DNA from 3 places in the Rhodococcus sp. IEGM 1354 genome. Region 1 is predicted to be linked to each of the others. Evidence: predicted binding sites of a transcription regulator. Region 1 holds the regulator's gene; each other region holds the start of a gene.
The links. Region 1 encodes LexA, which represses DNA repair genes until DNA is damaged. Its sites were predicted from a motif close to CGAACANNTGTTCG; they were not measured.

Region 1 (2,211 bases):
CCGCTGAGCTCAGCTTCACCGACGTTCGGGTTCCCGCCGCCAACCTGCTCGGCGAAGAAGGCATGGGCTTCATCTACCTGATGCAGAACTTGCCCCAGGAGCGGCTCTCGATTGCCGTCGTTGCCGCTGCAGCCATGGAATCGGCACTGGAGATGACCATTCAGTACTGCCGTGACCGCAAGGCATTCGGTAAGTCGATCGGAAAGTTCCAGAACACGCGATTCGTGTTGGCGGAACTCGCTACCGAAACCACCGCCACCCGCATCATGGTCGACAAATTCATCGAACTGCTCAACGACGGCAAGTTGACCGTGCAGGAAGCTGCCATGGCCAAGTGGTGGACCACCGAGAACCAGGTCAAGCTCATCGACCGATGCCTTCAGCTGCACGGTGGGTACGGCTACATGAAGGAGTACCCGATCGCCAAGGCGTACATGGATTCTCGGGTACAGACCATCTACGGCGGCACCACGGAGATCATGAAGGAGATCATCGGTCGCGGACTGAATCTCTGATTCTGCCGATCGTTCAGGACCGACGAGAAGGGCCGCAGCATCTGTGCTGCGGCCCTTCTTCGTTGTGTCCGAACAGAGTTCAGAGCTTGCGCATCACGGTGACGACCTTGCCGAGAATGGCAGCATTGTTGCCCGGGATCGGCTCGAACAGTGGGTTGTGCGGCATGAGCCACACCTCACCCTTGGAACGCTTGAACGTCTTGACCGTGGCCTCACCCTCGATCATCGCCGCGACGATGTCGCCGTTGTCGGCCACGGACTGTTGACGCACGACGACCCAGTCGCCGTCGCAGATCGCCGCGTCGATCATGGACTCGCCGACGACCTTGAGCAAGAACAACGATCCCTGACCGACCAACTCGCGGGGGAGTGGGAACACGTCCTCGACGGCTTCCTCGGCCAGAATCGGACCACCCGCGGCGATCCGCCCCAGAACGGGAACGAACGTGGGAGTCGGCAACCGGTCCTGATCCTCGGACGAGCCGTCGACCGCGGCGGCAGCTTGATCGGCCTGCACCTCGTCGAGTCCGCGAACGTCGACCGCGCGGGGGCGGTTGGCGTCGCGCCGCAGAAATCCCTTCCGCTCCAGGGTGCGCAACTGATGGGCGACGGACGACGTCGACGTCAGGCCCACGGCATCGCCGATCTCTCGAATGCTGGGTGGGTATCCGCGCTCGGTGACCGATGCCCGGATGACCTCCAACACCTTCCGCTGGCGCTCGGTGAGCCCCGCGCTGATGTCGGTGCCCACCTCCATGGCCTTCGGGGTAGGCTCGGCGGCCGGCTTTCCGGCCGCGGCCTTGCCGACCGTCGAGGATCCGGCTCGCGTGGAACCAGCTTTCGTGGAACCCGTCGTACTGGAACCGGTGATGGACCTCGTCGAGGTCTCGTCCTTCATGCTGTCGGCCTCCTGCTGATGCGGCTGGATTCGGTCTACGCGGTATCGATCCACGCGGACTGGAGTTGATGTTGTCGACTCGTGTGGCGTGTGGTTTCTGACACGAATCTAGCGTGTATCAGCTGTTGAATCAAACATCTGTTCGACTCGTGTCGCGTTTTCTACAGACTTTGTCGGAGGCGCGTGATAGAACTTCGAACAAGCGTCCATCGAACGCCTGATCGAACAATCGATCCAACGAGCGAAGACGAGGTTCCGATGACCATCACCACCGATCGTCCCACCACTGCCGGTTTGCGTTCGCGATCCGGTGTCGTCGAGCGTCGTCGGCGCTCGCGGCCCGTGCTGCAGAACCACGCGCGTCGGACGCAGAACGGCCCGTGCTTGCCTGTGGTGGACGAGTCCTGGACCGACGTCACCGATCGCGAGATGGCGGATCGAGACTTCGACGACACCTCGGCCCATTTCGCGAGCCAGACCGTGCGCCCACGCTCTCTCGTTCTGTGGATGTTGGCTGTGGTCGTCGTGGCCGGCGGTCTGATCGGCATCGCGAATCTGAGCGCGACCACACCCGACGCGGCCACTCAGCCCGCCGGCGCGGTCATGGTTCACGACGGAGCGCTCGTCGAGTACGCACCCAGCAGATGACCACCGGCACCATGGTGCCCAGCGTGGCTGAGTATCCTCGAAGACTGCCCCGACGCGCACGTTCGTCGTCGGAGTATCGGCTACGACGGAGGCTCCCTCATGCATTGCCCGTTCTGCAGGCACCCCGACTCACGCGTGGTGGATTCGCGT
Region 2 (2,211 bases), on a different contig from region 1:
GGGAAAGAGCCGGCGGCAGCGCGAGCGCCAGAGGCAGCACCACCAGCGAGTTCCGGGTCGCACCGGAGAAGATCAAAGCCCGGGTCGCGGATACGTCCTGGTGGGTGACCCGAGCCGTCGCGAGTCCCACGACAGCCATGACGACCAGAAACGCGACGAAGATCGGCACTGCTGCGATCAGCTGAGATCCTTCGCTGCGGACCGCGTCGACCTGAGATGCGACCACAACTGCGAGGGTTGCCATCATGATCGTCACCATCGCCGCAGCCATGGCGTCCATGATGCGAGTGCCGAGGCGTCTGCGTCGTGCCAACCATTGAGTTGCCGCTGCCAACGTGAGTGGCAGCGCGATCAGCAGGAAGAACGCCTCGACGAACGGTGCGACGTCGATGATCTTCACCAGCTCGGGTCCTACGAACAACCACAGATACAGCGGCAAGAACGCGATCTGCAGCAGCATCAGCAACGGAGCAGCGGCGAGAAGTCGTTCCGAAGCAGCCCCGGCCAATCCGCTGAAAACGATGACGTAGTCGATGCATGGAGCCAACAGAACCAGAAGTATCCCGACGAGCACCGCTTCGTTACTCGCAACGAACCGGGTGAGACCGAACACGACGATCGGAACGAGTACGAAATTGAGCACCACGACGCTGAGCAAGAAACTCGTGTCGCGAAGCGATACACCGATGGCGGAGAACGGAACTGCGAGGAACGTCGCGTAGAGCAAGACGATCAGCACCGGATTGATGGCGATCTCGAATGCGGGAGCCGATGCCGGTGCCGCCAACCCGACAACAACTCCGGCGGCCAACGCCAGTAGATACAGCGGGATCTGGAACTTCTCCAGCCACGCCACTGCCGAACCGGTCACGTGGTACTCGTCGGTGAAGTGCAGAGGGTGGGCACGTACCGAGGATAGGCGTTGTCGGATATTCGGGGCATGTGGCTAGGCGTTCCCGATCAGGGTCACGTCGGTGCGACGACCTGGGGTTCGAAGGGCTCGGCGTTCTTGTCGGTGGGTCGAGATAGTCTTCTTTCAGTTCGAACGCATGTTCTTCGATTGCGGGTCACCGGGGGGTGAGAAGAATGGCTGCACCAGTGGTGTCGTTGGATGCGTTGACCGCTGCCGCGCGGGAAGAGAATCGGCATGCGGCTCGAAAGATCGCTGCCTGCTACGACTTCCACCTCACCTGTATCGCCCAGGATGCGAAGCATCGACACTACAGCCGGTACGGACGCACCGAGATGGCGGTGGCGTTGGGGTGCTCGGCGACGGTCGCCGAGACCTACATCTCTGTCGGGGTTGCCCTGCACACTCGACTGCCGCTGGTGAAGAAAGCATTCGAGGCCGGTGAGATCGACCTTCCGCGAGTGAGGGTGGCGTGCCGGATTCTCGACAACCTCTCGGACGACATCGTGCGGTCGGTCGAGGACGAGATCGTCGAAGCCGCGCGCCGACTCTCACCGGGGCCGTTGGAGAAGGAGATCTGGGACATTCTGCTGCGGGTCGCGCCGGAGGAAGCAGCGGCGTTGCGGGAATTCGCGAAGAAGTTCCGCAATGTTTCCTACGCCCCGGCCGGTGAATTGGCCCGGATCCGAGCAGAATTGACCGCCCCCGAAGCCGCCGCCGCATGGCAGCTCCTGGAGGAAATGGCCGACACGCTGTGCCCGAAAGACCCCCGCGGTAAGCAGGAACGACTGTGTGATGCGTTCATGGCGCGGATGCACGGAGAACCCCGGTTGGTATGCCTGTGTCAACGTGAAGACTGCCCGAAGAAAAATGCAGAGCTGCCGGATCGTCGGGTGCCGTTGACGATGATCACCGTCGACATCGCAACCCTCATCGGGCTGCTCGCGAATCCGGCCTATCTGGCCGGGCACGGTTCCATCGACCCCGACCTCGCTCGGGAACTAGCCCGCAACAGTCAGTGGCAGATTCTGCTCACCGAAGCAGTCACCCTCGCCGAGACACTGGGGCTGGCAGTGCAGAACCCGGAAACCGGGGAATGGGAACAACGCTCGACTGATACAACTGCCGAGCCGAACACGACAGAGCCCGAGCCGGCACAGTCGAACTCGGCAGAATCGAATACAGCGGAAACGAACGCAGCGGAATCGAATACGCCGGCAACGCAGACGGATACGGGCACGGGCACCGCAGCAAACACAACGGCACCGACGGCTGACATAACGGACAAGACAGCACCAGCG
Region 3 (2,211 bases), on a different contig from region 1:
GTTGATCGGTGCCGATGAAGACTTCCCAGTCACTGTGGTGGATCAGGCGGTGGTGGAACCCGCAGAGCAGGACCAGGTTGTCCATATCGGTGGGGCCACCGTCGGCCCAGTGCCAGATGTGGTGACCTTCGGTCCAGGCGGCGGGTTTGCCACAGCCCGGGAACGCGCAACCGTGATCGCGGGCAGTCAAGGCGCGTTTCTGTTTCGCGGTGACGGTACGGGCGGTGCGGGCGAGGTTCAACGGGTTGCCGTTCTCGTCCATGACGATCGCGGTGAGAACACAGTCGCAGGCGAGTTGGCGGGAGGTGTTGCGCGAGAGTGGTCCCATCCAGGGCAGCCACCCGACGGTGGTGCCATCGCCGAACAGGTCCTGATACGCGCTGCGATCCTGGCTCGGTCCGGCAGCACTGCCGGTCTGGAGTTCATCCGCCGCGTCCGACTCGGTCAGGTCGGAGTGTATTGGGTCGGAGTGGATCGGGTTGCCGGCGTCGATGTCCACCGGGTCGAATGGATCGGCGTTGTCGGATTCTGCTGCTGTGCGGGTGGTTTCGTCGTCGGTGATGTCGTCGGTGATGTCGTCGGTGTTCTGACCGCTCAGGCTGTGGAGGTCCTGCAACCGGATGTGCAGGTTGATGTGCGGTCTTTCGCCGCCTTCGGTGGGGCGATCCTTGGTAGCAAGGTAGTGGTCGAGGATCTGCCCGAATGCCTCGGCGCGGCGTTGCGCGGGACTGCGTTCGTCGGGGGTGCCGTCGGCTGCGGGCCGGGGTTCGGTCAACGGTGAGAGTGCGGTGAATAGCTTTTCTGCGGTGACGGCATCGAAGTCGGCTTTGAGGCAGAGGCGTTGGTTGAGCATCTTCGATGCGAACAGTTCGTTGCGGTCGGTGTCCTCAGGGGGCGGCTTGTCGCTGCCGTAGGTGTCTTTGAGTTTGGTGATCGCTTCACGGATCTTGTCGGTGCGTGCCCCGGGCCCGGTGGCGGCGGTGATCATCGCGGTGCGGGCGATGTCTTGACCGGCTCTAGGGAGGAGTTTGGGTGGTGTTTCGGCGAAGGTGAGGATCAGGGCGGCGTGGTCGATGGTCATGACGCCGGTGTCCACTGCGTCGGCGATGTCGGGGAAGTTCTTCAGTCCGCGGGCGAGGGCGACGATCTTGTTCGCTTTGCTGGGGGTGAGGAGGGTGGTGGAGGTGAGCCAACCGGCGGGCCCGGGGAAGCCGAGTTTCTCCCGCGAGACGCGGGTGTCGATCTCGGCGACCAATGCGATCCGCCGGGCTTCCAGCAATTGGATGTCGTGGGAGACCGCGGCAGCGTCGGCGAGCAGTTCTGCTTCGCTCAGTTGCCAGATCTCCGTGGTCATAGGAAGAAGTTTATCGAACGTGCGTTCGATACACAATGATGGTGCAATCGAAAACTATTGCAGTGCATAAGGATTCGATAGTCCGAACCTGTCGGTGGCGCATGGTAGAGGCTCGATCTCTCCGGCGACCGCACAAGACCGCGATACTTCGACGAGAAGTACACCCGAGCATCGGTGCATGTGGACCGGACCCATCGACCCCGAACGTTGCCCGAGTACCGAGCCGGGGTGAGACCGCGGCGGTGTGATCTCGCGACGACGATTCGGTGCAGAGCGCAATGCCCCCAAGAGTCCGCTCGGTATCGCCGACGGCGACGCCCGAACCTGCGCTCGAGCGATCTGCCAATTCTGCTGCTCTACTGAGTTGTTCGGGGATCCTCTGTGCGCGGCGGACTGAATGCACTGTCGGCTGCGACAGGTGGAACATGCTCGGTCCTCGTGGCAGCGTCTCAGCCGGCGTGGTGGGCGTCGCGCAGTCGGTGCCCACGACGCCGCGCAAGGCAGGGCTGATCTCACTGCCGCCGAGCCTCCTCCCGAGTCGATACTCGCGATAGTCGAGGGCGCGTCAGTACACCTCGCGTTGCCGCTCCTGTTCCAACACCTGCTCGAGGTCGTTCAATCGGTTCATGGACGACACCTGTCGCGCGGTGCGGTGGTTCAGTGCCAACATCTCGCGATGCCTGTGCACGAATGCCCAGTAGCCGGCGGTGAAGGGGCAGGCGTCGTCGCCCAGTCGTTTCTTCGGGTTGAACTCGCACGGCTTGCAGTAGTCGGTCATGCGGTTGAGGTACGCCCCGCCCGAGGCGTAGGGCTTGGTGGCAATCACGCCGCCGTCTGCGTGTTGACTCATGCCGATG

Region 2: QM588_RS21185 (HNH endonuclease signature motif containing protein) is a predicted target of LexA. The motif match lies at 1,043-1,056, and genes of this name have one in related genera.
Region 3: QM588_RS16315 (HNH endonuclease signature motif containing protein) is a predicted target of LexA. The motif match lies at 1,369-1,382, and genes of this name have one in related genera.

Annotation. Positions count from the first base shown of each region.
Region 1 is NZ_JASHKT010000005.1:15,787-17,997, reverse strand. Features, by position in the region: gene QM588_RS12180 (acyl-CoA dehydrogenase family protein) at 1-515, shown strand, start outside; gene lexA (transcriptional repressor LexA) at 595-1,272, opposite strand; gene QM588_RS12170 (hypothetical protein) at 1,672-2,061, shown strand; gene nrdR (transcriptional regulator NrdR) at 2,161-2,211, shown strand, end outside.
Region 2 is NZ_JASHKT010000011.1:52,985-55,195, forward strand. Features, by position in the region: gene QM588_RS21180 (arsenic resistance protein) at 1-871, opposite strand, end outside; gene QM588_RS21185 (HNH endonuclease signature motif containing protein) at 1,087-2,211, shown strand, end outside.
Region 3 is NZ_JASHKT010000006.1:421,010-423,220, forward strand. Features, by position in the region: gene QM588_RS16315 (HNH endonuclease signature motif containing protein) at 1-1,354, opposite strand, end outside; gene QM588_RS16320 (cryptochrome/photolyase family protein) at 1,920-2,211, opposite strand, start outside.